4 regions of the Rahnella sp. ChDrAdgB13 genome follow, and region 2 is predicted to be linked to each of the others. Evidence: predicted binding sites of a transcription regulator. Region 2 holds the regulator's gene; each other region holds the start of a gene.

Region 1 (7,898 bases), on a different contig from region 2:
TTTTTGCGGCGGTGGATGGCGTGGTCGGAAACCGTCAGGTGCAGGTCGGGGATTATGTGACACCCGGCCAGCGGCTGATGGCGCTGGTGCCCGATGAAGGGATTTACGTCACCGCCAATTTTAAAGAGACACAGACCGGAAGAATGCAGCCCGGCCAGAAAGCCGATGTGCAGGTGGATGCGTTGCCCGGCGTGACGTTCCGCGGGGAAGTGGACAGCCTTGCGCCCGGTTCCGGATCAACGTTTGCCCTGCTGCCGTTTGAGCCCGGCACCGGCAATTTCACCAAAATTGTCCAGCGCGTGCCGGTGCGTATTCGTCTGGATCCCGGTCAGCCGGAAGCCAGCGCACTGAGGCCGGGTCTGTCTGTCGATGCGCGCGTTTCGTTAACGGAACCGGTCAGGTAAACTGAGGCAGCAATTTATTCGATTATCAGGGTCTTACTATGCGCTACGAAAGTGAACATAAGCCTAAAATCCGCGAGCGGATTGTGAAGGAAGCTGCGAAAGCCATCCGCGCCAAAGGGCCGTTGCAGGTCAGCGTGGCAGGCGTGATGAGCAAAGCCGGGCTGACACATGGCGGGTTTTATGCGCACTTTGCCTCGAAAGACGCCCTGATCGAAGCCGCCATTCAGCAGATGTTTAATCAGGTGATGCTGCGCTGGGAGAAAAATAATCAGGGACTGACCGCGCAGCAACAACTGGCGGGCTATATCGATTTCTACCTTTCCCCGTGGCATCGCGACAACCGCGCGCAGGGTTGTCCGGTTTCCGCGCTGGCGTCAGAAACGCCCCGCATGTCGGCACCTTGTCAGGCTGAATTTGCGCGCGGGATTGAAAGAATCCGCGGCATGATTATCCGCCAGCTGACTGAAATGGGCGTGGAAGATCCGCAGACGACGGCGGTGTCAGTCAGTTCGGAGCTGATGGGCAGTTTATCGCTGGCGCGATGCGAACCCGATCGCGAGGCGTCGGATGCGTTGCTGGAAAGTGCGAAGAAAGCGCTGATGGCGCGGCTAAATTTGCCGGAAGAATAAACTCTCAGAATCGCTCCCTCCCCTGCGAAGGGGAAGGTTGGGGTGGGGTATTAATTTCTAAATCAAAAAGTTAAGGTTTTCTTAAACAAGGTGTTAGCCCTTAAAACCCCCTCCCAGTCTCCCCCTTCGCAGGGGGAGGAGCTGAAAAAGCTATCAGAAATCATAACCGACAGTGGCGACCACGGTACGTTCCTGACCCCAGTAGCAATAGCTGGTGCCGTAACAGGCCGCGACGTATTTCTTGTCGAACAGATTGTTGGCGTTCAGCTGCACATACGCGCCTTTCAGCTGCGGATTGAACTGCACCAGATTCATACGCAGTGACGCATCAACCAGCGTGGCGGAAGGCATGTGACGGGTGTTTTCGTTATCCGCCCATTGTGTGCCGATGTAACGAACGCCAGCGCCCAGATCCACACCGATTGGCGTGTTGTACTGACCCCAGATGGAAGCCATCTGTTTTGGCGTCACGTACGGCGTGTTGCCGTTGTTTTCCGCCGCGTCGCGGATACGGACTTTATTGTAGGTATAACCCGCCATCACGTTGAAACGCTCGGTGACCTGTTTCTTGGCTTCCAGTTCCAGACCCTGTGAACGGATTTTACCCGCCGGCTCGTAGTAGCTGCCCACAACCACGCGGTTACCCACGTCTTTTTGCGTCAGGTCATACAGCGCCGCGGTGTACATATCGGACGTACCCACCGGCTGGTATTTGATCCCCGCTTCGTATTGCTCACTCTGCATCGGTTTCAGCAGCGTGCCATCTGCGCCCGGCAGGGCGGAAGGTGTCATTGCCTGGCTGTAGCTGACGTACGGAGAAATCCCGCTGTCGAAGGCATACAACAGGGAAGCGCGGCTGCTGAAGTGTTCGTCTTTACGTTCGCTGTTGCTCTGTACGCCGTAGATGCTTTCGTAGCTGCGGCTGGAGGTTTTCAGCGTGTCGTAACGGCCTGACAGGGTCAGATACCACTTGTTCCAGCTCATCTCATCTTGCAGATAAGTGCCCATCTGCTCGTAACGGTTTTTGCCGCGTGAGTGGCTGTAATAATCCAGTGCATCACCGCCAACGCCGGTGTACGGGTTAAGCGTTTCGGCGTAAGCGCCGTCAGATTTCACGTCGTTAATGAAGTGAGAATAGTCAAAGCCCAGCACCACTTTGTGCGCGACTTCGCCGGTGGCGAAATCAGCTTCCAGCTGGTTATCGATAGCAAACGTATCGAGGGACGATTTCTCACCGGAATAGTAACGGTTCATCAGCGTGCGATCCGCGTTCCAGCCTGCCTGATATACCTGATCCAGTTCGGTATTGGAATGGGTGTAGTTGGTGTTCTGTCGGAATGACCAGACATCGTTAAACGTGTGCTGGAATTCGTAGCTGTAAATTTGTTCCCAGCGTTTGAACTGGTTGTAGGTGCTTTCGCCGTCAAAGAAGCCACGGCTCAGTTTCTGGCCATACAGGCTGCCGTCGGCCGGAACGGCGGCGTGATAACCGCCGGACGGATCTTTTTGCAGATACGCGCGCAGCAACAGGGAAGTGTTTTCATCCGGCGTCCACAGCAGTTGCGGGGAGATCGCATAACGTTCTTCGCGCTGATGATCGTACTGCGTGTCGCTGCTGCGGGTCATACCGGTCAGACGGAATGCCAGCGTATCGCTGAGCGCATTGGTGTAATCGAACGCGCCGCCTTTGGTGTTTTGTGTCCCGCCGGAAAGCTGGAAGTGACCTTCTTCAGCAAATTGCGGACGTTTGGTGGTTTCCATCACCACACCGCCGGGGATGCTCTGGCCGTAAAGCGCAGAAGACGGGCCTTTGACCACATCAATACGCTCAAGGAACCACGGATCAACCTGAATGGAGTTGTAGGTCGCGCCGTCGCTCAGAATACGCAGGCCATCAAGGAAGGTGTTGTTGACGTCACCGCCGTGGAAACCGCGCAGGGAGATGGTGTCATAACGCGTTGCACCACCGGCAAAGTTGGTGAAAACGCCCGGCGTATAGTTCAGGGCCGCATTGACGGTCGTGGCGTTCTGGTCAGTCATTTGCTGACGCGTGACCACAGAAACCGCCTGACCGGTAGTGATTAACGGCTGATCCGTTTTGGTCGCGCTTTTACTGGTTTTCGCACTGTAACCCTGCGTCGGAGCATCTGCGGTATCAGCAGGCGCGGCTTTGACAACGACGGTATCTTCGGCTGCAAGAGAAGCTGCCGGAACGGACAGCGCCATAGCGCACAGAAGCACCGAGCGTTTGAGGGGGAAAGCCAACAACATATTCATAGTCCCTATAAATAACCCGATAAATAATCGGGTAATTAATTGATGCGAGTGTATTGATGCGTGTGTGTAAACCCAAAAGCCAACAACGTTCCGTACTAAAGCGCCTGTACAGAAAATGACAGGGATTAACTAAAACGAGACGAATGTTAAACTTAATGATAATTGTTATCATTATTATTTTACAAGTTCAAGTGAACTTTCTGCAAAAAGTGTGAAGTGGCGACATTTTATCCGCATGAAATGAATGGCCTTTTTGTTTGTTTAACGAGCAGAGGGAAAGTTTTGCGGGCTGATGTCTGTTACAAATGTGCGGGAGAAACGGAGGGAACAGGGCCAGTTTTCAAAAGCACCGTCCCGGCAGATGCCGGGACGGCAGGAAGTTGAAAGACAGTTTACCGGGCGAGACCAAAGCCAATCTCAAACAACGGTGATTCGCTGTCGTGCGGCATATCCGACTTCTGTTTCAAAACGGCTTCCATCGATGAAGGCAGCTCGAACGGCAGCTTGCCGGTGTAAGCCTCGCCGCTGGTGAGGCGGCTGAACAGCACCGCGTCGCTGACGCCGAAGTTACCGATAACCGCTTTCGCTTTGTCATTCACGTTAGTGAGAATGGCCGGGCGGTCGAGATACACCGTCACCACGGTCGGCACTGCTTTGCTGGCTTTCACGATGGCCTGATAATCGGCGTTGTCATCCGTAAAGGCCAGCGAACCTTCGTGGTGACGTTTGCCGAAGAACCACTGTTTATGCGTTTGCTCATAAGGCGCATGGGCGCGGATCAACGCGATATCCGCCTTTTCGGGCGCATCCACCACGATGAAACCTGCGGCCTGTGCGGCTTTCGGGTCAATGCCATACAGCCAGACTTTCTTACCTTTTTTCAGCGGCAACAGGTCACCGGTATTTTGCAGCAAAACCAGGGAGTGACGTTGCGCCGCATCGGCTTCTTTCTGCCAGCTCTCGCGGCCCACGGTTTGCACCGCTTTCTGTGCGTCCACATACGGATTTTCAAACAGGCCGGTCTGGAATTTCTGTACCAGAATGCGGGTGACGGATTCGTCCAGACGTTGCTCTGTCAGCTGTTTCTCATTAACCGCGTTCACCAACAGTTGCGAATCGGTCACGCCACCGAACTGATCGACACCGGCTTTCACCGCTTTAACAAAACGTTCTTGCGGCGTCAGGTTTTCCACGCCCCACGACATGCCGCCCGGCACCGGTTCTTTTCCTTCCGGCGCACCGTTGAGGCATTCATCGCTGCAATCATTGGTGATCAGCCAGTCGCTGAGGATCACGCCTTTAAAGCCGTATTGCCCGCGCAGAATATCGGTCAGTAACTGATGGCTGAATCCGGCACCGACCTGTTCCAGCGGTTTGCCTTCAAACATGGCATTTTTCAGGATGGAATAGGTGGGCATGACGCTGGCGACGTTGGCTTCAAACGCGCCGGTGAACGGGTAGATATGTTCTTTGAGATTATTGCCGGGGAAGACGGCGTTCTTGCCGTAGACATTGTGGCTGTCGTAGCCGTTTTCCGCTGCGCCGTAACCGACCCAGTGTTTGACCACCGAAATGACGCTGCCGGAATTGAGACCATCGCCGCCGTTTTGCATCCCTTCAATGTAACCGCGCACCATGTTATGCACGCGCGCCGGGTCTTCGCCAAAAGTTCCGCTGATGCGCGCCCAGCGGGGTTCGGTTGCCAGATCCGCCTGCGGCGAAAGCGCTTCGCGAATACCGACTGCCAGGTATTCCTGACGCACAATATCGGCGTAACGGCGGGTGAGTTTTTCATTATTAATGGCTGCCAGCCCGAGCGTTTCCGGCCATTGGGTAAATTTGCCGGAAGCCGTGCTCGCGCCGGTCAGATATTCAAACGAGTTACGCGGGTCACTGCTGATAGTCACCGGAATACCGAGCCGCGTTTTTTCAGCAATCTGCTGCAATTTATTATTTTCTTCGGCCATCAGCGCCGGGTCTTCAGCGGAAAGGCGGGTGATCAGGCTGTTGACCTTCGCCCCGGAAATCATTTTTTCCGCCGCTGCGATATCATAATGGGTACCGGCGCCGATCGGGCTGTCAGCCGTTGGCGCGGAACCGTGCATCATCACACCGGCTTTTTCTTCAAGCGTCATGCGTTTTACCAGATCCGCTGCGCGTTCTTCAGGCGTCAGCCGCCAGTCCTCATAGGGTTCAAGTTTGCCGGTGTGACTGAGGTCTTTGAATTTCAGGCCGTCAACGGTCAGTAACGTGGTTTCACGCTGGCTGAGTTCAGGCTGAGTCTCACTGGCGAAAACGGGCGGGGAGGAAAGTAGCAGGGCAGAAACAGCCAGGCTCAGAGGTTTGATCTTCATTATCATCCTTAATGATTGATATATATAGATACTCAATCATCGATCAATAACCTATTTGCGGGCTGGATATTGCGACCGGGTTCGCAAATAAAAATCCTCAGGGGATAGGGGCATTGCGCCCCGTAAAATAATTCAGCCCAGCACCATCCCCAATACCGCGCCCACCGCCAGCACCCACAGCGGGTGAATGCGTTTGTTAAGCGCCATCAGGGTACACAGCGCAATCACACCGGCGAGGGTCATTGTGGTGGCGGAGGCTTTGGCGATTAACAATCCGCTGGAGACCACCAGCCCGACGGTGACCGGCACCAGCCCGCGCTGAATAAGCTGACGCCACGGTTTATCTTTGTAACGCTTCCAGCCGCCCATGACGATAATTGTCACGATGGAAGACGGGCCGAATTTTGCCAGCGAAGAAACCAGCAGCCCGGACCACCCGGCAACCTGCCAGCCAATCAGGGGCACGATCATCATATTCGGGCCCGGCGCAGCCTGCGCCAGGGCAAACAGGGCGCTGAATTCCTGCGCGCTCATCCAGTGATGGATATCCACAACTGCGCGCTGCATCTCGGGGAGAATGGTATTTCCGCCACCAAACGCCAGCAGCGAAAGCTCGGTGAACAGCAGGGCGAGTGAGAGTAAAACGGCCATCAGTATTTACTCCTTGCGCAGATAAAAATACTGACCGGTGCCAGCACCAGCATGACCGGCAGCATCGGGATACGGAACGCGGCGATGGCGATGACGCCCGCGGCGACCAGCGCCAGTTGCAGCCATTTTCCCCACAGCGGCGCGAGCATTTTGAGTCCCGTGGATAACAGTAATCCCGCCGCCGCCGCGGCCATACCGGCGAACAGATGTTCTACCAGCGGCTCATTCTGATAACGCGCATAGACCAGACCCAGCAGCACGACGCAAATCGTCGGCGCGAGAATAAGTCCGAGAATGGCGGAAAGCGCACCGCGCAGCCCTCGAAATTCCATCCCCAATGCGACCGACAAATTAATGATATTACCGCCGGGCAAAAACTGGCACAGCCCGAGCAATTCGGTGAATTGTGCAGCGGTCAGCCAGCGGCGTTTATCCACCAGCATGTGCCGTGCCATCGGCAGTACGCCACCAAAGCCCGTCAGACCCAAAATGAAAAAGCCCATGAAAAGTTGTCCGCAATCGGGTGCGGGCGCAGTCTGGTCTTCGGTACTGAGCATGATTTTTTCCTGCGTGTAATCGGCCATCTCGACACTCTCCCTCAAATGTAATTCAAAGCCGCCAGAGGCGTAAATTTCGTTACGGATCATGCGCGCAGTCGTGACATGATGTCTAATGCCTTTAATAACGCGGATAGATACCCTGTGAGTATGGCAATGATCGAACTGAAACGGCTTAACGCCTTTGTCACCGTGGTGGAAGCCGGCAGTATTACCCGCGCTGCCGAACTATTGTTTATTCAGCAGCCGCCATTGACGCGCCTGTTGCAGGGGCTGGAGCAGGATTTCGGCGTGCCTTTATTGCAGCGTTTGCCGCGCGGGGTGATCCCGACCGAAGCCGGTGAGGTGTTGTTGCAGGAAGCGCGCGCCGTACTGGCGCGGGCGGAGCAACTGAATGCAGCGATGCGCCGCGCGGCACAGGGCGAACAGGGGCGCATCCGGATTGGGTTCACCAGCTCGGCGGCATTACATACGTTTGTGCCCGCCCTGTTACGCCGGTATCGCGAGATTTATCCGTCTGTCAGCACGCAGCTTGAGGAAAGCGGCAGCGGCGAGTTGCTGGAAGCCGTGGTGGCCGGGCAACTTGACGTGGCGTTTGTGCGCATGCCGGTCAAAGACATGCCGGAGCTGGAGATGGAAAAGGTGCTGGAGGAGCCAATGTGGGTCGCTGTTCCCGCCGGACACCGGCTGGCTGCGCGGGTTTCCGGTCAGCCGCTGAAACTCGAAGAACTGAGCAACGAACCCTTTGTGCTTTACCGTCGCCGCGCCGGGCAGGGGTTGTACGATGCGATACTTGCGGCGTATGTCCGCGCCGGATTCAGCCCGCATATTGTGCAGGAAGCGCCACGGCTGACGTCGTGCCTGAGTCTGGTCGGCGCGGGGCTGGGGATTTCGATTGTTCCGGCGTCCATGACGCGGCTCGGCGGCGACGGCGTGGTGTTTTTGCCGCTGGATGCCAGTACGCGGCTCAGCGCGCCGTTATATCTCGCACGGCGGGAAGACAGCCATGCATCGTCTATAATAAGT
Region 2 (7,898 bases):
CACTAACGCAGCAGGCACAGTATTCCACGGCGACATCAACCGCTTCTACGCGGGTGACGGCACCGCAGGGATGTTCATGTCCGGCTTCTTCCCAATTATGATGTTTGGTCTGCCAGGCGCAGCATGCGCAATGTACTTCGCCGCACCGAAAGAACGTCGTCCACTGGTGGGCGGTATGCTGGTCTCCGTTGCGGTGACTGCATTCCTGACCGGTGTGACCGAGCCGTTAGAATTCCTGTTCATGTTCCTTGCTCCGCTGCTGTATTTAGTCCACGCCATCCTGACCGGGATCAGCCTGTACGTTGCAACTGCGCTGGGTATTCATGCTGGCTTCTCCTTCTCTGCGGGGGCGATTGACTACGCGTTGATGTACAACCTGCCGGCGGCAAGTAAAAACGTCTGGATGTTGCTGGTGATGGGCGTTGTGTTCTTCGTCATCTACTTCGTACTGTTCAGCGTAATTATCCGCATGTTCAACCTGAAAACGCCGGGCCGTGAAGACGACGCCGACCATATCGGTGAACCGGAAGCGAACAGCAATACTGAAGAAGGTCTGAACCAGCTGGCCGTGAGCTACATCAGCGCACTGGGCGGTTCTGATAACTTCAAAGGTATTGATGCCTGTATTACCCGCCTGCGTCTGAACGTGAAAGATGCTGGTACTGTTGATGATGCAGCCTGCAAACGTCTGGGGGCGTCCGGTATTGTTCGTCTGAACAAACAAAGCATTCAGGTTATCGTCGGTGCAAAAGCGGAATCTCTGGCTGATGCAATGAAGAAAGTGATGGCGCGTGGTCCGGTTGCGGCAGGCAGCGCAGCAGCCCCCGTGGTTGTGAAAGCGTCTCCGCAGGCTGTACCAAACAGCGTTAAAGCGGTCGTTGAAACGCTGGTGGCTCCGGTTACCGGTGACATCGTGGCGCTGGATCAGGTGCCAGACGAAGCCTTCGCCAGCAAAGCGGTAGGCGATGGTGTCGCGATTCGTCCGACGGATAAAACAGTCGTCGCTCCGGCTGCGGGTACCGTGGTGAAAATCTTCAACACCAACCATGCGTTCTGCCTGGAAACCACTTCCGGCGCTGAAATCGTGGTGCACATGGGCATCGACACCGTTGCACTCAACGGCCAGGGCTTTACCCGCCTGGTTGAAGAAGGCGCAACGGTCACTGCCGGTCAGCCTGTACTGGAACTGGATCTGGCTTACCTGAACGCTAACGCGCGCTCAATGATTAGCCCGGTTGTGGTCAGCAACATCGATGATTACACCGGTGTGATTTCACTGGCCAGCGGTTCAGTCGTAGCCGGTCAGACCAAACTGTTTGAGATTCAGGGTAAATAATTTCCTGACGCTGATTCAGTTGAGTTAAGTCTTAGCGGGAAGAGAGCAATCTCTTCCCGCTTTTTATTGTTTACGGACACGCGGTATGCAGATAACCACGATTTTATGCAAGTAACGGTTGTTTCCCGACGTGGCTTGTTGGAACATAACAGGTTATCTGTAGAGTCAATGTTGCGTAGAGGAATTGCACAATGAGTGAGGCTGAAGCCCGCCCAACAAATTTTATCCGTCAGATTATTGATGAAGATCTGGCGACCGGGAAACACAATACTGTTCATACCCGTTTCCCGCCCGAGCCTAATGGTTATCTGCATATCGGCCATGCGAAGTCTATCTGCCTGAACTTCGGTATTGCGCAAGACTATCAGGGGCAGTGCAACCTGCGTTTTGACGATACCAACCCGGCAAAAGAAGACATCGAATTCGTTGAGTCGATCAAACACGACGTCCAGTGGTTAGGTTTCGACTGGAGCGGTGATATTCACTATTCTTCCGACTACTTCGATCAACTGCACGGCTACGCGCTGGAGCTGATCAACAAAGGTCTGGCTTACGTTGACGAATTGTCTCCGGATGAAATCCGCGAATACCGTGGCTCACTGACGTCTCCGGGCAAAAACAGCCCGTACCGCGATCGCAGCGTAGAAGAAAACATCGCGCTGTTCGAAAAAATGCGCAACGGTGAATTCGCTGAAGGCGCGGCGTGTCTGCGTGCAAAAATCGATATGGCTTCGCCATTCTTCGTGATGCGCGATCCGGTTATCTACCGTATTAAGTTTGCGGAACACCATCAGACTGGCAAAAAATGGTGCATCTACCCGATGTATGATTTCACCCACTGCATTTCCGATGCGCTGGAAGGGATCACCCATTCGTTGTGTACGCTGGAATTCCAGGACAACCGTCGTCTGTATGACTGGGTTCTCGATAACATCACCATCCCTTGCCACCCGCGTCAGTACGAGTTCTCCCGTCTGAATCTCGAATATTCCATCATGTCCAAGCGTAAGCTGAACCTGCTGGTGACGGATAAGATCGTCGAAGGCTGGGATGACCCGCGTATGCCGACCGTTTCCGGTCTGCGTCGCCGTGGTTACACTGCTGCGTCTATCCGTGAATTCTGTCGTCGTATCGGCGTGACCAAGCAAGATAACAATGTCGAAATGATGGCGCTGGAATCTTGTATCCGTGACGATCTGAACGAAAATGCGCCGCGCGCCATGGCTGTGATCAATCCGGTTAAAGTGATCATTGAGAACTTTACCGGTGAAGATGTGCAAATGGTGAAAATGCCTAATCATCCGAGCAAACCGGAGATGGGGACGCGCGAAGTGCCGTTCACCCGTGAGATTTATATCGATCAGGCTGATTTCCGCGAAGAAGCGAACAAGCAATACAAACGTCTGGTGCTGGGCAAAGAAGTTCGTCTGCGCAATGCGTATGTCATCAAAGCGGAACGCATTGAAAAAGATGCCGAAGGCAATGTGACGACGATCTTCTGTTCTTACGATATCGAAACGCTGAGCAAAGATCCGGCCGATGGCCGCAAGGTGAAAGGCGTGATCCACTGGGTTTCTGCGTCTGAAGGCAAACCGGCGGAATTCCGTCTGTATGACCGTCTGTTCAGCGTCGCGAATCCTGGCCAGGCAGAAGATTTCCTGACCACGATCAACCCGGAATCCCTGGTGATCGCGCACGGTTTCGTTGAGCCTTCTCTGGTGGCTGCACAGGCTGAAATCAGCCTGCAGTTTGAACGTGAAGGTTACTTCTGTGCTGACAGCCACTATTCCAGCGCTGAAAATCTGGTCTTCAACCGTACCGTTGGCCTGCGTGATACCTGGGAATCAAAACCCGTCGCGTAAGTCACCGATGAACGATTGTTAAACGCAGCTCCGGCTGCGTTTTTTTACGTCAGAAATTCACGGAATTTTCTTTTTCAGCGCGAATTAATGCATTTTTCATGTTTGCTTTTTAGGACTTTCCTTTCCGAATATCAGAGTGCTGAAACGTTTAAGTCAATACGATTTTTACTTAATTATCTGTTTTAGTTATCGATTGTCAGAGTCCACTGATTTAAACCTTCGCATTCCTCGTTTGTTACACTTTTTCATCTTTATGTGCACTTTGTCATACTTCAGCCATCAGGGTTTAATTACCCATTGATAATTCGCGTCGCGAAAAATACTCTTAATCCTGCTTTATACGGTTACGCCTCTGGCGACCGCTTTTAATACCCGTTTGGGTTTTGCACGTTTTTTTTAGTCAAAATGAGGAATTTCTATGCACAAGCACCTTAACAGGGGCAGGGGATCGGCTTACCTGAAACCTGTGATGTACACGCTGGCTGGCACTTTGTTGGGCGGCGGAATGATGTTCCCTGAAGAGGCCAGAGCGGCTGGCTTTATTGATGATTCGACGCTGACCGGCGGTGTGTATTACTGGCAGCGCGAACGCGACCGCAAAGATTTGAACAAAACCAAAGAAGAAACCCGCCCTGACGGCACAAAAGTCACGGTGAATAACCCCGATTACGATAAATACGCCACCAACCTTTCGCACGCGACCGCCAACCTGAACCTTGATTTCTCTTCCGGCTATGCCTGGGACATGTTCGGTATCGACGTCGCCGCATTTACCGCGATCGAATTAGCCGAAGCCAGCGACAGCGGCCACCCGAACGAAATCGCGTTCTCCTCCAAAAACCATGCGTATGACGAAGACTATTCCGGCGATAAAGGCGGCGTCAGCCTCTACAAAGCGGCCGGTAAATTCAAATACGGCGGATTCTGGGGCCATGCTGGTTACATTCAGCCCACCGGACAAACGCTGATCGCCCCGCACTGGAGCTTTATGCCGGGTACCTATCGCGGTGCTGAAGCCGGGTATAAACATGATTTTGGCGATCCGGGCGAACTGAGTTTCTCCTACATGTGGGCGGATGAATACAAATCGCCGTGGCATCTGGAGATGGATGATTTCCGCCAGAACGACAAGAAAACCGGTGTTTCCTATATCCACTCGCTGGGTGCGAAATACGACTTCAAAAATGATCTCGTACTGGAAGCGGCATTCGGTCAGGCAGAAAGTTACGTCGACCAGTACTTCGCCAAAGCGTCGTACAAAATTGATCTGATGGGCAATCCGCTCACCACCAGCTACCAGTTCTACGGTGCGGAAGATCGTATCAGCAACCAGAACGATCCGAACAGCCTGTATGACGGTCTGGCCTGGTTGCAGGCACTGACTTTCGGTTACACCACCGGCCAGTTCAACTGGCGTCTGGAAGGGACGATGGTCAAAGCTGAGGGGAATCAGGGTTATTTTTTACAACGCATGACCCCGACGTATTCTTCTTCTAACGGACGTCTTGATGTGTGGTGGGACAACCGTTCTGACTTCAACGCTAACGGCGAAAAAGCGGTGTACGCAGGTGTACTTTACGATCTGGCGAAATGGGATCTGCCGGGCTTCGCAGTGGGCGGTTCTTATGTTTACGCGTGGGATGCCAAACCGAGTACCAATCCCATCTATGATCAGAGCCAGCGCCTGAAAGAAAGTGCCTGGAGCCTTGATGCGCTGTACACCATTCAGGAAGGGCGCGCGAAAGGTACGCTGTTCAAACTGCATTACACCCAGTACGACAACCACTCGGATATCCCGAGCTGGGGCGGCGGGTACGGCAACATTTTCCAGGATGAAAAAGACGTGAAATTCATCGTTATCGCTCCATTCACTATTTTCTGAGGCCGCTATGTCGATGAAAAAATTACTGATGATTGTGGTTTCCTCCGTTGTGCTGGCAGGTTGTGCGCCAACCGCGGATCAGGCTCAGATTTCTCAAACGCGTGAGGCATACAGCGCGTGTATTAATTCGGCAGAAGGCAATCCGGACAAACTGGCCTCCTGTCAGGTATTGCTGAACAAGCTCAAACAGGAAAAAGCCCACCAGAAATTTGCGGAACAGGAAACGGTTCGCGTGGTGGATTATCAGCGCTGTCTGACGGCGCGTAAGACCGGTGACGGACAGGCGTATGCGGCGGATTGCGGCAAGATCTGGCAGGAAATCAAAGCCAATAACGCACCTAATCCGGTTAACTAAAAGCAGGGATCTGAAACAAGCATCATCATAGAACGCAAAACCCCGGCTTGCCGGGGTTTTGCGTTTTAACTCTCATCCTGGAACACAGACATAAAAAAACCGCCTTTCAGCGGTTAATTTATTCGGACTGACCGTGCAGATTACTGCGCAGGTTTGTCATTGTGCAAAGATTCATCTTCGCGGCAATCGCCCGCTTCACAGTGTCCGTACAGATACAGACTGTGGTTGGTCAGTTTAATACCGTGTTTCTTCGCAATCTCACGCTGACGGCCTTCAATGTATTCGTCGCGGAATTCAATAACGCGGCCGCAATCAAGGCAGATCAGGTGATCATGATGATGTTGCTGAGTCAGTTCGAAAACAGACTTGCCGCCTTCGAAGTTATGACGGGTGACGATACCGGCATCATCAAACTGGTTAAGAACACGGTAAACCGTGGCCAGACCAATTTCTTCGCCCATATCAATCAGTTGCTTATAAAGATCTTCCGCACTAACGTGATGACCTTCCGGCGCTTGCAGCACTTCCAGGATTTTGAGGCGCGGAAGCGTGACTTTTAAGCCGGCTTTCTTCAGTGCGGTGTTGTTGTCAGTCATGCGGATTCAGTCCTGTTACTATGTGCTAATCAAGTTGAGGCATGCAGCCTGTGGCATCGGCGGCACAAAAATTTGTCGTTTAAGGATTCTTCGTTTAAGGGAAGTGTGCCGATTCTCAAAAACGTAGCCTGTTAATAAAGATCACAAAATGCCTGTCACATTCAATAATGCAACGACTTGATCGATAGAAAAAACAGATGAACTCAGTGTACCTTGATACCACCGAAAGTTACAATTTTGTAGCGGTTAAATTGTTAATTTCAGTAATAGTTTGGCCCTTCAATTGTAGAATAAATCCTCAGGGCCAACAGGGTTTTTAGCCAATAATTTCTGAAAGGCTCAGTTCTTCTGTGATCTGTTTGACCCATGCATCAACACGTTCGTTGGTCAGTTCCGGCTGACGATCTTCGTCAATTGCCAGCCCGATGAAGTGCTTATCATCAGCCAGACCTTTTGAAGCTTCGAAGTGATAGCCTTCAGTTGGCCAGTGACCTACGATCACCGCGCCGCGAGGCTCGATGATGTCACGCACGGTACCGAGCGCATCACAGAAGTATTCGGCATAGTCTTCCTGGTCGCCGCAGCCAAACAGCGCAACCAGCTTACCTTCGAAATCTATCTCTTCCAGCGTCGGGAAAAAGTCGTCCCAGTCACACTGCGCTTCACCGTAATACCAGGTTGGAATACCGATCAGCAAAATATCGAATTTTTCCAGATCCTCTTTGCTGCTCTTCGCAATGTCATGCACCTCTGCAACATCTTTACCCAATTGCTTCTGGATCATTTTCGCGATGTTTTCGGTGTTACCTGTATCGGATCCAAAGAAGATACCTACTACGGCCATAAGATTACCTAACCTCTTGTTCTTAATGAAGTGCTCTGCATTGCAGGCAATAATAACGCAGATGATAGCAAACTCGCGCGGCGGAGAATATGTTTCAGCTCGCCTTCTTAACTGGTGAATAAGTTTATCGGGCAATCTTTTTAAGTGTTATCGCCTTCGTGTGCTTTTAATAACCTCAAACTTATTGAGGGCAAAAGCAAAATTAAGAAATAATTCCCGCCACTCCTTAAGTTTGCCCGTTGAACGCCGATAGATGATGCGAGAGGAATCTCAACATAATAAAGAAATCGATGCCCGGAGAGGTGTTCAAAACATGTCCGGGGGCAAACGCCTGCTGGCTACCTGTCTTGATTCTCCGCATCCCCGTCAATCCTCAGACCAGAAACAGTCCTGTTTCGAGAGAGGCATATCGTGCAGTTTTTAAAAAATATTACCATCAGGGCCGCATTATTAACGATTCTGGGCATTTTTTGCGTCATGTGGGCGAGTGTGTCTATTTACACCGTCACCTCCCTGAATACGCTGACTCAGAACACCCAAAACAGTACCGAACTGGTCAACAATATGGCACTGATCAATAAAGGAAATGATCAGTACTTTCGTACCGTGACACGCTTAAGTCGTGCCGTGGGGCAGCTCCAGGCGGATCCGTCAAAAGGGCAGGAAATTTTTGATACGGCAAAACAGTCACTCGATGGTCTGTCACAGGCGCTGGCGAGTTTCAAAACGGCTCCGCATCCGGGATTAGATGAAGCGTCAGTTCAGGAACTGGTCTCCAGTTGGGAAAGTCTGGTCGCGCAAGGCGTTACGCCGTTATATTCAGCGGCCATCGGCAAAAATTTCGATGCCTATAATCAGCTGGCGAACGATACCGTTCCAGCGCTGAGCCGCAATTTTGGTGCCTCAATGACGAAAGTCAGCGGGCAGATTGCGGTCGATTTCGAGGCGGCGCAGACCAAATCAAACCATCTGACTTATTACAGCAAAGTTATTCTGCTGACGGCTTTTTCTCTCGGCCTGCTT
Region 3 (7,898 bases), on a different contig from region 2:
TTAAAGATTAGGGAATGGATCCAATGACTAGCGCTGGTTTTCGCATTTTTGCAGGGATTGCCGGGCTGTTTTTATCACTGATTTTCACCACTCACGCCTTTGCGGAAGGCTGGCCTCGCGAGATAAAAACTTCTCATGGCATCCTCACATTGCAGCAACCTCCGCAGCGAATTGTGTCCACCAGCGTGACGGTCACAGGGACATTGCTGGCCATCAACGCGCCCGTAATTGCCAGCGGGGCTTCCGGGCCAAACAGCCGATTTGCCGATCAGCAGGGCTTCTTCCGCCAGTGGGGAGATATCGCGAAACAGCGCGGAGTTGAACGTCTGTACATCGGCGAACCGAATGCCGAAGCCATTGCCGGTCAGGCTCCGGACTTAATTATTATTGCGGCCACCGGCGGTGATTCCGCCCTGAAGCTTTATGATCAGCTCTCCGCGATTGCGCCGGTCATGGTGGTTAATTATGACGACAAAAGCTGGCAGGATCTGGCCAAGGAATTAGGTCAGGCAACCGGCAAGGAAGCCGATGCTGCTGCCGTTATTGCCCGGTTTGAGGCCCGCGAAGCTGCATTAAAAAAAGACATAAAACTGCCACCGCAGCCTGTTTCTGCGCTGGTTTACAGCGCCGATGGCAAAACAGCAAATCTCTGGACCCCCGCCTCACCGCAGGGACAGTTGCTGCAAGAGTTAGGGTTTAAATTAGCCTTGGTGCCTTTGAACATTGCCGCCAGCCTGAGTCAGGGCAAACGTCATGACATCATTCAGCTTTCCGGCGAGAAAATGCCTGACGCGCTAAACGGTCAGACCCTGCTGCTGTTCTCTGCCAGTCAAACCGACGCTGAGCGTCTGCTGACCAATCCGTTCCTCGCGAAATTACCCGCAGTAGAAGGTAAGCGCGTTTATGCGATGGGCGATGATACTTTCAGGCTGGATTATTACAGCGCCAGCAATATGCTGACGCAGCTTGAAACCCTGTTCACCGCCCGCTGATGCCTCGTCGTATGCACGCAACTCCTGCGCCTCGCGTTTCATCGCCGGGGCAATTTCCGCGACAGGTCACCGGAATACTGTTTGCCGTGCTGCTGCTTGTTCTGATGATGGCGCTGAGTCTGTTGCTGGGCGGGAAATCCCTTTCTTTCAGCACCGTGATTTCAGCACTCAACGGGCACTGCACCGGTGCTGACTGCGTGATCGTGACCGACGCCCGGCTGCCGAGAACGCTGGCAGGTTTACTGGCGGGAATGGCGCTCGGATTATCAGGCGCGCTGATGCAAATCCTGACCCGCAATCCGCTGGCCGACCCCGGTATTCTTGGCGTTAACGCCGGTGCCGGGTTTGCGGTCGTTCTCGGAATTGCCTTCTTTGGTGTCACCGATGTCAGCGGTTATCTGTGGTTCTCGTTTGCCGGAGCTTTATCAGCGACGTTGCTGGTCGCCATGATTGGTGCACTCGGGCGCGGAAGGCTTGACCCTGTTCGTCTCACACTGGCAGGCGTTGCGCTGGCGGCCGTTCTGGAAGGATTCTCGTCGGGGATTTCCCTGCTGAATCCGCAGGTTTACGATCAGCTTCGCTTCTGGCAGGCCGGTTCGCTGGATATCCGCAACATGGCGGTGATCCGCACCGTCACACCGCCGATCCTTTTCGCCATTTTCCTCAGCTTGCTGATGACCCGTTCCCTGAATAATCTGACAATGGGCAGTGAACTGGCGACCGCGCTGGGCACTAAAATCATCACGACCCAGCTGCTGGGATTACTGGCCATCACGCTGTTATGCGGTAGCGCGACAGCAGCCGTCGGCCCTGTCGCATTTGTGGGGCTGATGGTGCCGCATATGGCGCGCTGGATTTGCCGTGCGGATCCCCGCTGGCTGTTGCCGTGGACGCTGATCCTCACGCCGACGCTGTTGCTTGCGGCAGATATCGCCGGACGGCTACTGGTCGCCGGTGAGTTGCGGGTTTCAGTCGTCGTCGCCTTTATCGGCGCGCCGGTGCTTATTTTTCTGGTTCGCCGCCCCGGCGGATTGCGCAGAGGTTAGCCATGAGCCAGATATTATCTGAATCCCGCACGCTGAAAAAAAACACGCTAATTTCGCGGCCATTTCTGACAGCGCTGGGGTTAGCTTTATGCACACTCTTACTGGCGATATTTGCGCTGGGCAGCGGCACGCTGGCGCTGAAACCGGCTCAGGTTGTCAGCGCCCTTCTGGGCGATGGCCCAAAAAATCTGCATATTATTGTGACTCAGTGGCGTCTGCCGCGCGTGGTGATGGCACTGATCACCGGCGCGGCACTGGGCGTCAGCGGCGCGATTTTCCAGTCGCTGCTGCGAAATCCGCTGGGCAGCCCGGACGTCATCGGTTTTAACACCGGCGCCTACAGCGGCGTTCTGCTGGCCATCGTGCTATTCAACGCCAGCGAGGCTGAAACCATGATCGGCGCCATGGCCGGAGGCATCGTCAGTGCGCTGCTGGTTTATGCGCTGGCATGGCGTCAGGGCGTCGAAACCTTCCGCCTGATTATCGTCGGTATCGGTGTGCGTGCACTGCTGATTGCGGGCAATACCTGGCTGATTATCAACGCCTCGCTTGAGTCTGCGCTCACCGCCGGGTTATGGCATGCGGGTTCGCTCAACGGAATTACATGGGAAAAAAGCCTGCCGGTGATCGCCCTGATTGTCTTGGCTCTGTTCCTCGCCCGGCTGCTTTCCTCGCGAATGCGTTTGCTGGAAATGGGTGACGATACCGCGTGCGCGCTGGGTGTCCCGGTGGAACGTTCACGCCTGCTGCTGATGCTGGCGGGTGTGGCATTAACCGCCGCCGCGACGGCGCTGGCCGGACCCATTTCCTTTATCGCGCTGGTGGCACCACAGATTTCCCGACGCCTGTGCGCCAGCCAGCAGCACGCGTTATTTTTTGCCGCGCTGACCGGCGCACTGCTGCTGCTCGCCGCAGACGTCGCGGCGCAACGTCTCTTCCTCCCTTATCAACTGCCCGTCGGCGTGCTCACCGTCAGTCTCGGCGGTATTTATCTGATTGGTTTGCTCATCCGGGAGTCCCGCCGCTCATGAAGACTGAATATTTTTCACCGCTGTATGCGCAGAACCTGACGCTCGGTTACGACAAAAAAGTCATTGCGCGGGATTTATCGGTGTCGATCCCGGAAGGAAAACTAACGGTGATTATCGGGCCTAACGCCTGCGGAAAATCGACGTTATTACGTACGCTGAGCCGCCTGATGCAGCCGCAGTCCGGCACGGTTTTTCTCGACGGAAAACTGATTGGCGATTACGGCACGAAAGACGTGGCAAAAAGGCTGGGCTTATTACCGCAAAGTTCGACCGCGCCGGGTGATATCACGGTGGCCGATCTGGTCGGTCGCGGGCGCTATCCGCACCAGAATCTGTTCAGCCGCTGGAATGCGCTGGACACGCAGGCAGTCGATGACGCGATGCGGGCAACCGGAGTTTATGAACTGGCGGAAAGCACAGTAAATTCACTGTCCGGCGGGCAGCGGCAGCGGGTGTGGATTGCCATGGTGCTGGCGCAGCAAACGCCGCTATTGCTTTTGGACGAGCCGACGACCTGGCTGGATATCGCTCATCAGATTGATTTGATGGAATTGATGTGTCGCCTGAATCAGGAAAATGGCCGGACGCTGGTCGTCGTGCTGCACGATCTGAATCAGGCCTGCCGCTACGCCGGGCATCTTATCGCCATGCGCGACGGAAAAATCCTCGCAGAAGGCGCGCCTGCCGATATCGTGACGCCGGAACTGATTGAGCAGGTTTTCGGATTGCGTTGCTCAATCATCGACTGCCCGGTGTCACATACGCCGTTAATTATTCCGCTCGGCAATTTAGCCGTTTGACGGAGGATCTCCGGCGGCCCACCGCGTCTCATCCCACAGACTGCACAGGCCGTCGAGCAAACCGCCGCGCCACCACAGCGCGTCGTGCCCGCCTTCCAGCACCCGGTAACGCACCTGATTGGGGGTCGGTTTGAGCAGCGCCTCCATCTGATTATTCACGTCATAAATCAGCTTTTCGTTTCTGCCGGCTTCCATAAAGATTTTCAAATGGCTGCGTTCCCCCAGCCCTTTTTCAACCTGCGACAGGATGCTTTCCGCTTCTTGCTGATCATCACGGGCTTGCTGACGATGGCGGCGCGGCCACCAGAAAGACCCCGACTGACTCAGCACGCACCCGAAACGTTCAGGCCAGTGCAAACCGGCATACAGCGACGAAAGGCCACCAAAACTCTGCCCCGCGACCACCGTTTTTTGCGCGTTATCGCTGTGCGCGGCCCGTTTTTTCACCTGCGGCAATAACTCGTCCTGCACCGCCAGCCAGAACTCCGGATTGCAGGTCAGCTCGCGGCTGCGGGTTTGAATATCAATAACATCGATCAGCACATACACCGCGTCGGGCAGCGCCCCTTCGCGCGTGAGCTGCGTCAGTGGCTGCCAGACGGGCATCTGTTTCGCCCAAAACTGGCCGTCGAGCAGGATCGCCAGCGGGCGCAAGGCAGGCTCCTGGCTTTCGCCGGTGGTAAACACCCAGACGTTTCGCATATTCCCCAGACGCGCACTTTTCCAGCGGAATGTTTGTAACGCCGCCGGAGCTTGCGGCGCTTTCGGGCCATCAAGATCAAACTTTTCCCAGGCGGGCTGTGGCAACGCTTCCGGCATATGCAGGCCGGACAACGCATGGGATTTTGCACCGGGCCACGGGCGATGCGGATTCAGCGGATCGTGCGTCGCGTGGCGGAAGAGGTTTTTCCACCATTCACGCGCGGCAAGCATGCTCTGATAATCATCGTTATTTTGCGGAAATTCAGCGCCGGATTCGGTACGTGGGATCAGGCTGTAGCTTCCGCGCCAGTCCGCACGCAATTCGGTCTGCCAGTGCCAGACATCCGTTCCGGCCAGCCGCTGCAAACTCTGCGGCGGCGACGACTGATGGTGATCGGTGATGCCGTTGATGTTGATCCAGACACGCTGGGTCTCCGACGTCGTTTCGTTGCCCTGCGGATCCCGCCAGAAGAACGTCACACGATAAAAACCTTCGCGCGAAGGTTCCGTCCACGGCGTTCCCCGCGCAGCAATTTCATTCCACCACGCGGCACTTCCAGCCAGAGGTTCCAACAACATGGCCTGAGCCGCAGGTTTTTGCGGATGCTGATATTTCATCATTTTTTACGCTTTACAGCCTTCTGGCAGACAAGAAAAAACATTCCCGGTATGGCGCTTTACACTTTCCCTACAAATTAGGAATGGGAATCTAATTGATAATTGTTTTTATTTGCAATAGTGTGTTACCGCCCGTAACGCGGGTCAACAAAAACTACACACACAACAGGCCATCCTCCTGTTCAATCTCGCTATTTTTCAGGAAAGGATGGAATTTCAGGGCAGAATCCGACATGAAAAGCAGGCTACCACACTATTCGCTGGCAACCTTAATCGGGCTGGGATCAGCGCTTACTTTCCCCGTCAGCGCAGCAGAAACCTCCGCAACAACCGCAACAGAAACCGGGACTACGGCCGCTGAAACGCCGAAAAAAACCGAAGACACGCTGGTCGTCACCGCTGCACAGCAAAATCTTCAGGCTCCGGGTGTTTCCACCATTACGTCTGATGAAATCCAAAAACGCCCACCGGCACGCGACATCAACGAACTGATCCGCACCATGCCCGGCGTAAACCTGACCGGTAACTCCACCAGCGGACAGCGCGGGAACAACCGCCAGATTGATATCCGCGGCATGGGCCCGGAAAACACCCTGATCCTGATCGACGGTTTACCGGTGAACAGCCGTAACTCCGTGCGTCAGGGCTGGCGCGGCGAGCGTGATACCCGCGGCGATACCAGCTGGGTTCCGCCAGATATGATTGATCGCATCGAAGTGATCCGCGGCCCGGCGGCCGCGCGTTATGGCAACGGTGCGGCGGGCGGCGTGGTGAATATCATCACCAAAAAAGACACCAGCGAATGGCACGGCTCATGGAATACCTACATGAACGCGCCACAGCATAAAGAAGAAGGTTCAACGAAACGCACCGATTTCAGCCTGTCCGGCCCGCTCAGCGACCAGTTCAGTTTCCGTCTGTTTGGCGGCTACAGCAAAACACAGGCTGATTCGCAGTATATCAACGACGGCCATCAGTCCGAACGCACCGGCACCTATGCCGACACCGTTCCGGCCGGTCGCGAAGGCGTCATCAATAAAAATATCGACGCCATGCTGCACTGGGATTTCGCCCGCATGCAGTCACTTGAGTTTGAGGTGTCCAACAGCCGTCAGGGCAACCTGTACGCCGGTGACACGCAAAACACCAATACCAGTGCGCTGGTTAAAAGTATGTACGGCAAAGAGACCAACCGTATTTACCGCCAGTCCTACGCCCTGACGTACAAAGGCGCATGGGACAACGGCGTTTCCACCACCAACTATGTGCAGTACGAAAAAACCCGTAACTCACGCATGGATGAAGGTCTGGCGGGCGGCACGGAGGGGATCTTCTCTGACGACAGCTTCAACACCATCGCGCTGGGCGACATTCTTGCGCACAGCGAAGTCAGCATTCCGTTTGATTTAGGCGTGCCGCAAACCGCCACGTTGGGCACTGAATGGAACCAGCAAAAGATGAAAGACCCGTCTTCCAACGTTCAGTCTATGCTCGGCGGAGCCATTGACGGTATCGACAGCACCGGTCGCAGCCCGTATTCGCAGGCGGAAATCTTCTCGCTGTTTGCGGAAGATAACATCGAACTGACCGACAGCACGATGCTGGTTCCGGGCCTTCGTTTCGATCATCATTCTATTGTCGGCAATAACTGGAGTCCTTCCCTGAACCTGTCTCAGGAACTGGGCGATGACTTCACGCTGAAAATGGGGATCGCGCGTGCCTACAAAGCGCCAAGCCTGTATCAGACCAACCCGAACTACGTGCTTTACAGTAAAGGCCAGGGTTGTGCCGCCAGCGGCGGTGGCTGTTATCTGGTAGGGAATAAAGATCTCGATGCAGAAACCAGCATCAACAAAGAGATCGGTCTTGAGTTCCACCGCAACGGCTATCAGGCAGGCGTGACGTACTTCCGTAACGATTACCGCAACAAAATCGAGGCGGGTTATCTGCCAACCGGCACATCAACGACGGGCACCACCGACGTTTATAAATGGCAAAACGTTCCTAAAGCCGTCGTTCAGGGTCTGGAAGGGACGTTGAATATTCCGGTCACCAGTACCATTTCCTGGAATAACAACGGGACTTACATGATTGAAAGTAAAAACAAAGAGACCGGCGATTATCTGTCGATCATCCCTGAATTTACGATCAACTCCACGCTGAGCTGGCAGGCAACGGAAGATTTCTCCGTGCAGTCCACCCTGACCTGGTATGGCCGTCAGAAGCCGAAAAAATACAACTACAAAGGTGAAGCCGTAACCGGAAGTGAGAAGAATGAAGTCAGCCCGTATTCAGTGGTCGGCCTGAGCGGCACCTACGTTGCGACTAAAAATGTCAGCATAACCGCCGGTATTGATAACGTGTTCGACAAGCGTCAGTTCCGCGCGGGTAATGCCCAGACCGTGGGTAACGCCACCACTAACGCCTATATGTACGGCGCGGGTGCAGCAACCTACAACGAACCGGGCCGGACTTTCTACATGAGCCTGAACACGCACTTCTAAGCTCAGCCTCTGACCTGTAAAAAAGCCACCTGCAAAGGTGGCTATATTGTTTCTGCAACGGACTTTCAGGTTACAGCACGCCCTGCGCCTGCATGGCATCCGCGACTTTCACGAAACCGGCGATATTGGCGCCGCGCACATACTGCGTCTGCTTGCCTTCACCGCCATACTCCACGCATGAATGATGAATATCGAGCATGATGTG
Region 4 (7,898 bases), on a different contig from region 2:
ACGATCCGGACTGTTTCCTCTGCCCGGGCAATACCCGCGTAACGGGCGATGTGAACCCGAAATACACCGGCACTTTCGTGTTCACCAACGATTACGCGGCGCTGATGCCGGACACGCCGTTTGCGCCGGAAAACGATGACCCGCTGATGCGGGTCCAGAGCGCACGCGGCACCAGCCGGGTTATCTGTTTCTCGCCGGATCACAGCAAAACGCTGCCGCAGCTTTCCGTAGAAGCCCTGACGGAAATCGTCAGAACCTGGCAGGAGCAAAGCGCGGATTTAGGGAAAACCTACCCGTGGGTGCAGGTTTTTGAGAATAAAGGCGCGGCGATGGGATGCTCTAACCCGCATCCGCATGGCCAGATTTGGGCGAACAGTTTCCTGCCTAATGAAGCCGAGCGTGAAGACCGTCTGCAACGCACTTATCTCGACGAGCAAGGTTCGCCGATGCTGGTGGATTACGTGCAGCGCGAGCTGGCAGACGGCAGCCGCACGGTGGTGGAAACCGAACACTGGCTGGCCGTGGTGCCTTACTGGGCGGCGTGGCCGTTCGAAACGCTGCTGCTGCCAAAAGTTCACGTTAAGCGCATCACCGGGCTGACCGATGCCCAGCGCAGTGATTTAGCGCTGGCGCTGAAAAAACTGACCAGCCGCTATGACAATCTGTTCCAGTGCTCTTTCCCGTATTCCATGGGCTGGCACGGCGCGCCGTTTACCGAAGGCGACAACGAACACTGGCAGCTGCATGCCCATTTCTACCCGCCGTTGCTGCGTTCAGCCACGGTTCGCAAATTCATGGTCGGCTACGAAATGCTGGCTGAAACCCAACGCGACCTGACAGCCGAACAAGCCGCAGAGCGTCTGCGGGCGGTGAGTGATGTTCATTATCGTGAGGCCGGAGAAAAACAATGAAACTGAAAACCAAAACCCTGGAAATCTTTGCCGACAAATTCGGCTACCCTGCCACGATCACCATCAAAGCGCCGGGTCGCGTTAACCTGATTGGCGAACATACCGATTACAACGACGGTTTCGTTTTGCCTTGCGCCATCGATTATGAAACGGTGATCGCCTGCGCACAGCGCAACGACCGTGTGATCCGCGTGATCGCCGCCGATTACGACAACGAGGAAGATACCTTCTCTCTCGACGAACCGATCCTGCACAGCGACGCGCATCCGTGGGCCAACTACGTGCGTGGCGTGGTGAAACATCTGATGCTGCGTAATAAAGATTTCTCCGGCGCAGACATGGTGATCAGCGGCAACGTGCCTCAGGGCGCAGGGCTGAGTTCTTCTGCATCGCTGGAAGTCGCCGTCGGCCAGGCGCTGAAATCTCTTTATGATTTGCCGCTGGACGGCGTGGCGCTGGCACTGAACGGTCAGGAAGCAGAGAACCAGTTCGTCGGTTGCAACTGCGGGATTATGGATCAGCTGATTTCTGCTCTCGGTAAAGAAAACCATTCCCTGCTGATCGACTGCCGCTCACTGGAAACCCGCGCCGTGTCTATGCCGGAAAACGCAGCCGTGGTGATCATCAACTCCAACGTGAAACGCGGTCTGGTTGACAGCGAATACAACGCCCGTCGCGAGCAGTGCGAAGTAGCCGCCCGCTTCTTCGGTGTGAAAGCCTTGCGCGACGTAGACCCTGCCCTGTTCTTCTCCATTCAGGATGAACTGGATCCGGTGGTTGCACGCCGTGCACGTCACGTGATCACTGAAAACGATCGTACTCTGGCAGCGGCTGACGCACTGGCCAGCGGCGACCTGAAACGCATGGGCGAACTGATGGCGGAATCTCACGCCTCCATGCGCGATGATTTTGAAATCACCGTTCCGCAAATTGACAAACTGGTGGAAATCGTCAAAGAAGTGATTGGCGATAAAGGCGGCGTGCGCATGACCGGCGGCGGCTTCGGCGGCTGCATCGTGGCACTCGTTCCGACAGAGATGGTAGACAAAGTCCGTCACGCCGTTGAGCAGCAATATCACGCCTACAGCGGCCTGAAAGAAACCTTCTACGTTTGCACCGCTTCCCAGGGGGCTGGCATATGTTAAAACCTGAAAACACACAGCTGGCACCCGATGGCCAGCCGTTTGAACAGGTGACGCTACAGAATGCGGCGGGCGCAACCGCCACATTCATGGACTGGGGCGCGACCTGGTTATCCTTTACGCTGCCGCTGGCTGACGGCTCGACCCGCGAACTGCTCCTCGGCTGCCAGACACCGCACGACTATATGAATCAGAGCGCCTATCTTGGCGCGACCGTCGGGCGCTACGCCAACCGCATCGCCCGCTCGCAGTTCGAGATTGAAGGCAAACCACATCTGGTCGTCGCCAATCAGGGCGTACATCAGCTGCACGGCGGCCCGGAAGGTTTTCATGCGCGTCGCTGGAAAATTCTTGAGCAAAACGCGCAGAAGCTGACGTTCGGGCTGTTTTCAGCCGACGGCGATCAGGGTTATCCGGGCAATATGACGGCCAAAGTGCATTATCAGCTGACCGATGATAACCGTCTGGAAATCCGCTATGAAGCGACGGTGGATAAGCTGTGCCCGGTCAATCTGACTAATCACGCTTATTTCAATCTCGACGGTGAAGGCACCGATGCGCGACAGCACAAGCTGCAACTGTTTGCTGACCGCTTCCTGCCGGTCGACAGCGACGGTATTCCGTGCGCCGATCCGACGCCGGTTGAACATACCGGTATGGATTTCAACGCCGCAAAAACGCTGGCGAAAGATTTCCTCAAGGATCGCGATCAGCAACGGGTGAAAGGTTATGACCATGCGTATCTGCTCAACCGCTCGTGCAATACCGGCAGCAATCCGGCTGCGCATTTGTGGTCAGCCGATGGCAAAGTCAAAATGACGATGTTCACGTCGGCACCGGCAGTGCAGCTGTACAGCGGCAACTTCCTCGGTGGCACGCCAAACCGCAGCGGCGGCGAATATGCCAGCTACAGCGGCGTTGCGCTGGAAAGTGAATTCCTGCCGGACAGCCCGAACCACGCGACCTGGCCGCAGCCAAGCTGCTGGATTAAACCGGGTCAGACGTACAAATCCGCCACCACTTATCAGTTCTTCGCGCTGTAATCTTCCCGGGGCAGGCTCATCCCAACCTGCCCTTCACGCTTTCCCTTCTGCAAATTTGTGACTGATGACGCATCTGCGTCAGCACTTTTTCAGCTAAAGCCGCCTCCCGCATCTACGCTTAGAGAGTGTCCTGCGAAAAGGACGTTCAAAAAGGAGTTCGTTATGCGTTTACCCGTTGTGTTATCCCTGCTGGCGACCTTGTGTGCGGCGGGTTCTGCTCTGGCCGCGGATCCCGTAAAAGTGCCTTCCCCCGCTCAGACTGAGCAGCGCCAGAAAATGACCGACTGTAATCAGCAGGCCACCACACAATCGCTTAAGGGCGATGAGCGCAAAAAATTCATGAGCAACTGCCTGAAAGCCGAGGCCAAAACAGACGATAAAATGAATCCTCAGCAGAAAAAGATGAAAACCTGTAATGCTGATGCTGCGAAACAAGAACTTAAAGGCAACGCCCGCAAAACCTTCATGAGTACCTGCCTGAAAAAAGCCAGCTAATCCGCTGTCCTTTTGCACAAAACGCGCTGTCCGGGTGACCGTCTGCGCGTTTTGTTTTACATCGCCACAGCAAATTCGTTATGTTTAAGACAAACGGGCGTCACGCATAGGTTTCCTGAATACATTCAGATTGCCGATCGTGATGCCCAGACCCTATAATGATAACTGTTATCATTGAAAATTCAGTTAACTGAGGAGTTTAGCTATGGCTGTAACCAAGCTGGTGCTGGTAAGACACGGTGAAAGTGAGTGGAACAAAGAAAACCGTTTTACCGGTTGGCATGATGTTGAACTGTCCGACAAGGGCCGTACTGAAGCAAAAGCTGCGGGTCAGCTGCTGAAAGACGAAGGCTTCCAATTTGACTTCGCTTACACCTCTGTGCTGAAACGTGCCATCCATACTCTGTGGAGCGTTTTGGACGAACTGAACCAGCCATGGCTGCCGGTTGAGAAATCCTGGAAACTGAACGAACGTCATTACGGCGCGTTGCAGGGTCTGGACAAAGCTGAAACAGCACAGAAGTACGGCGACGAGCAAGTTAAACAATGGCGTCGTGGTTTTGCTGTGACTCCACCAGAACTGGATCGTGCTGATGAGCGCTTCCCTGGCCATGACCCGCGTTATGCCAAACTCAAACCTGAAGAGCTGCCAACCACAGAAAGCCTGGCGCTGACCATCGACCGCGTTATTCCTTACTGGACTGATGTCATCAAACCTCGCATCGAAAGCGGCGAGCGTGTGATTATTGCTGCGCACGGTAACTCCCTGCGTGCGCTGGTTAAATATCTGGATAACCTGAGCGAAGACGAAATCCTGGAACTGAACATCCCTACCGGCGTTCCACTGGTTTACGAATTCGACGAAAACTTCAAACCAATCAAACGTTATTATCTGGGCAATGCCGATGAAATCGCAGCGAAAGCCGCGGCCGTGGCAAACCAGGGTAAAGCGAAGTAATTAGCGGTTTCTGAGCTCATCAGAAATGCAAAAAAGGCATGCGAAAGCATGCCTTTTTTTATGGGTCTGACCCGGCGCAAAACCAACATTACTCGATACGCCAGACGTCAGGATGCAATTCCGTCGCTGACTCGTGAAAAATATCGCCCAGCCAGCCGGGGATTTCCGCTTCAGTCATATCGTCAGGAATGATGATGTCGTAGAGGCGCGAGAATTTTCTCTCGGTCATCTCGGCACGAAAGACCTGCCAGCCCTCCGGCGTCTTTTTAACCCCCAGATACCGGCCAAAAACGTTATAAATCAGCATAGATATTCTCTTTTGGCATCACACGATGACAGCGTTCTTACAGCCACAAAAAAGCCCCGCCTTAACGGGGCTCAGCTCAGAATTGCTGTGACTGATTAACCGCGACGCGCTTTGACTGCGTTCGCAAGGCTACGCAGCAACACTTCGGTATCTTCCCAGCCAATGCACGCATCGGTCACGCTCTGGCCGTAAACCAGTGGCTCGCCGCTGTCGAGACTCTGATTGCCTTCGACCAGATGGCTTTCAACCATCACGCCCATAATCGCCTGTTCGCCACCGGCAACCTGACCGCAAACATCTTCACAGACTTCCATCTGTTTTTTGAATTGTTTGCTGCTGTTGGCGTGGCTGAAGTCGATCATGATGCGAGCCGGCAGGCCGCCTTTTTTCAGGCCGTCTTTCACTTCCAGCACGTCCTGCGCGCTGTAGTTTGGCTTTTTGCCGCCGCGCAGAATGATGTGGCAGTCGTTATTTCCGCTGGTGTTGACGATTGCGGAGTGGCCCCATTTGGTCACAGACAGGAAACAGTGCGGCGCACCGGCTGCGTTAATCGCGTCGATCGCCACTTTGATGGTGCCGTCGGTGCCGTTTTTGAAACCTACGGGGCAGGATAAACCGGAGGAAAGCTCACGGTGAACCTGAGATTCTGTAGTACGTGCGCCAATCGCGCCCCAGCTCATCAAATCAGCCAGATATTGTGGCGTGATCATGTCCAGGAATTCACCCGCCGCAGGCAGACCGGTGTCGTTAATATCCAGTAACAATTTGCGGGCAATGCGCAAACCATCATTTATCTGGTAGCTGTTGTTCATGTGCGGGTCGTTGATCAGCCCTTTCCAGCCAACAGTCGTACGCGGTTTTTCGAAGTAAACGCGCATGACCACTTCCAGTTCACCCTGCAATTCTTCGCGCATTTTCAGCAGACGTGCTGCGTACTCTTTAGCGGCTTTAGGATCGTTAATTGAGCAAGGGCCGATGACTACCAGAAGACGATCGTCGTTTCCTTTCAGTATCTTATGAATCGCATTGCGCGCATGAGACACCGTCTTTGCCGCTTTGTCAGTGGCGGGAAACTTTTCCAGCAACGCTACAGGTGGCAAAAGTTCCTTAATTTCTTTGATACGTAAATCGTCGTTTTGATAATTCATAACTGTTCCATTGGGTGTTCATAAGAGACAAAGCGAAACGCTGACCGCGTTCAATCTAGCCGGATTGGGTGTCGGTGTAAATCTACTTTTACACTTACGAATAGTCTCATTTTGATTTAAGACATAAATTCATTAGCTAAGCTTTTATCTCAATGGAGACACATTACCCACAGCGAACAACAACCCGAAAATGGAGATAAAGGTTATGAAGAAACTCGCCATTATTTTACTGTCCGCAACAATGGCCCTGGCTTCAGGTGCAGCTTTTGCAGAAGGCGCTGATACCGGTTCAAACAATGGTTCTGCTAATCAATCTAACAGCCCGGGTTCAGTGCAGAAAATCGCACCTAACGGGGTCGATAACAGCAAAATCAATGAAACAGATAAGCCCGTGAATGAAGTTCACAAAAAGAAACACACGTCGACTACCAAAGCACATAAAGATATGAGCAAAAAAACAGTCGACCACAAAAAAGCCATGTGTAAGGACGGTCGTTGCCCGGATCAGGTTCCTGGCACCAATCAGTCTAAAGCCACCGGTAACTAATTTTAAAAGTACATAAAGGAGGAACATTCGTTCCTCTTTTTCCTTTCTGCTCCCTGTCTTGCAACATGCCATGATTACGCTATTGTTTCCTCTCTGTTCATACTTTTTGCGAATATAACTATGTCTTCTTCCCTGTTACCGCAGGATAAAAATAGCCGACGTCTGTTGCTGGCTTTCCTTGTGACCGTGGTTTTTATGGTTGCGGAAGTCATTGGCGGGCTGATTTCTGGCTCTCTGGCTTTGCTGGCAGACGCCGGCCATATGCTGACGGATGCTGCTGCGTTACTGGTGGCATTAATGGCAGTGCGTTTTGCGAAACGTAAACCGAACTCACGCCATACTTTTGGCTATCTGCGCCTGACGACCATGGCGGCTTTCGTGAATGCCGCCGCGCTGTTAGTGATTGTGGTACTGATCGTATGGGAGGCCATCGCCCGTTTCTTCAATCCGCAGCCGGTGATGGGCACCACGATGCTGGTGATCGCTATTGCCGGGCTGTTTGCCAATATTCTGGCATTCTGGTTGCTGCATCAGGGGCAGGAAAAAGCCAACATCAACGTACGCGCTGCGGCGCTGCACGTGCTGGGCGATTTGCTGGGCTCAATAGGTGCGGTGGCGGCGGCGCTGATCATCATGTATACCGGCTGGACACCCATCGACCCGATTCTGTCGGTGCTGGTTTCATGTCTGGTGCTGAACAATGCCTGGCGGCTGTTACGTGAAAGTTTTCATGAGCTGCTGGAAGGGACGCCGGAAGAAATTGATATCGATAAATTGCGCCGTGATTTGTCGATGAGCATTCCTGAAGTTCGTAATGTTCATCACGTTCACGTCTGGCAGATTGGTGAGCAGCGCCTGATGACGCTGCATGTGCAGGTCGTCCCGCCGCACGATCACGATGCGTTGTTAGATCGCATTCAGCATCATTTGCTGGAGAAATGCCGTATTGGACATGCGACGATTCAGATGGAATATGGTCGCTGTGAAACGCCAGATTGCGGGATAAATGAAACTCCGGCGACCAGCGCCGGACACGACCATCATGGTCACAGCCACGCACACCATCATCACTGATTGTTCATAGATTGCAGCAAGCAAAACGCCTCCGCGACGGAGGCGTTTTGTTGAAGCGGATTCAGGCCGTTTGCAGTGGCTGCGAGCCGTTTTGCTTCGCGCTTTTGATCCATAGCCACGAACCGTTCAGCGCAATCAGCGTCAGCAGAACATATTCCAGCGCCATGGCATAAACGCCCTGATAGGCAAAAATCGCTACGCTGATGACATCAATCACTACCCACAGCAGCCAGTTTTCGACATATTTGCGCGTCATCAGCAGCATCGCGACAA

What was found. The regulator Fur, encoded in region 2, represses iron uptake genes when iron is present. The targets are predictions, from matches to a motif close to ATAATAATGAGAACNACTATCAA.
Region 1: a site for Fur is predicted at 3,466-3,488, ahead of J8X26_RS22475 (TonB-dependent siderophore receptor). Genes of this name have one in related genera too.
Region 3: a site for Fur is predicted at 5,285-5,307, ahead of fes (enterochelin esterase). Genes of this name have one in related genera too.
Region 4: a site for Fur is predicted at 3,744-3,766, ahead of gpmA (2,3-diphosphoglycerate-dependent phosphoglycerate mutase). Genes of this name have one in related genera too.

The regions. Positions count from the first base shown of each region.
Region 1 covers NZ_JAEMGT010000104.1:58,266-66,163, forward strand. The annotation lists gene J8X26_RS22465 (HlyD family secretion protein) at 1-404, shown strand, start outside; gene J8X26_RS22470 (TetR/AcrR family transcriptional regulator) at 443-1,033, shown strand; gene J8X26_RS22475 (TonB-dependent siderophore receptor) at 1,187-3,304, opposite strand; gene J8X26_RS22480 (glycoside hydrolase family 3 protein) at 3,703-5,664, opposite strand; gene J8X26_RS22485 (chromate transporter) at 5,797-6,315, opposite strand; gene J8X26_RS22490 (chromate transporter) at 6,315-6,899, opposite strand; gene J8X26_RS22495 (LysR family transcriptional regulator) at 7,023-7,898, shown strand, end outside.
Region 2 covers NZ_JAEMGT010000081.1:7,360-15,257, forward strand. The annotation lists gene nagE (PTS N-acetyl glucosamine transporter subunit IIABC) at 1-1,336, shown strand, start outside; gene glnS (glutamine--tRNA ligase) at 1,528-3,198, shown strand; gene J8X26_RS19490 (OprD family outer membrane porin) at 3,668-5,080, shown strand; gene chiQ (ChiQ/YbfN family lipoprotein) at 5,094-5,435, shown strand; gene fur (ferric iron uptake transcriptional regulator) at 5,576-6,031, opposite strand; gene fldA (flavodoxin FldA) at 6,348-6,875, opposite strand; gene J8X26_RS19510 (methyl-accepting chemotaxis protein) at 7,287-7,898, shown strand, end outside.
Region 3 covers NZ_JAEMGT010000034.1:36,762-44,659, forward strand. The annotation lists gene fepB (Fe2+-enterobactin ABC transporter substrate-binding protein) at 24-992, shown strand; gene fepD (Fe(3+)-siderophore ABC transporter permease) at 1,004-2,038, shown strand; gene fepG (iron-enterobactin ABC transporter permease) at 2,041-3,069, shown strand; gene J8X26_RS11900 (ATP-binding cassette domain-containing protein) at 3,066-3,869, shown strand; gene fes (enterochelin esterase) at 3,858-5,189, opposite strand; gene J8X26_RS11910 (TonB-dependent siderophore receptor) at 5,423-7,693, shown strand; gene gdhA (NADP-specific glutamate dehydrogenase) at 7,764-7,898, opposite strand, start outside.
Region 4 covers NZ_JAEMGT010000079.1:2,138-10,035, reverse strand. The annotation lists gene galT (galactose-1-phosphate uridylyltransferase) at 1-911, shown strand, start outside; gene galK (galactokinase) at 908-2,056, shown strand; gene galM (galactose-1-epimerase) at 2,050-3,096, shown strand; gene J8X26_RS18880 (PsiF family protein) at 3,259-3,591, shown strand; gene gpmA (2,3-diphosphoglycerate-dependent phosphoglycerate mutase) at 3,797-4,549, shown strand; gene J8X26_RS18870 (hypothetical protein) at 4,638-4,856, opposite strand; gene aroG (3-deoxy-7-phosphoheptulonate synthase AroG) at 4,952-6,004, opposite strand; gene J8X26_RS18860 (protein YbgS) at 6,210-6,551, shown strand; gene zitB (CDF family zinc transporter ZitB) at 6,672-7,625, shown strand; gene pnuC (nicotinamide riboside transporter PnuC) at 7,687-7,898, opposite strand, start outside.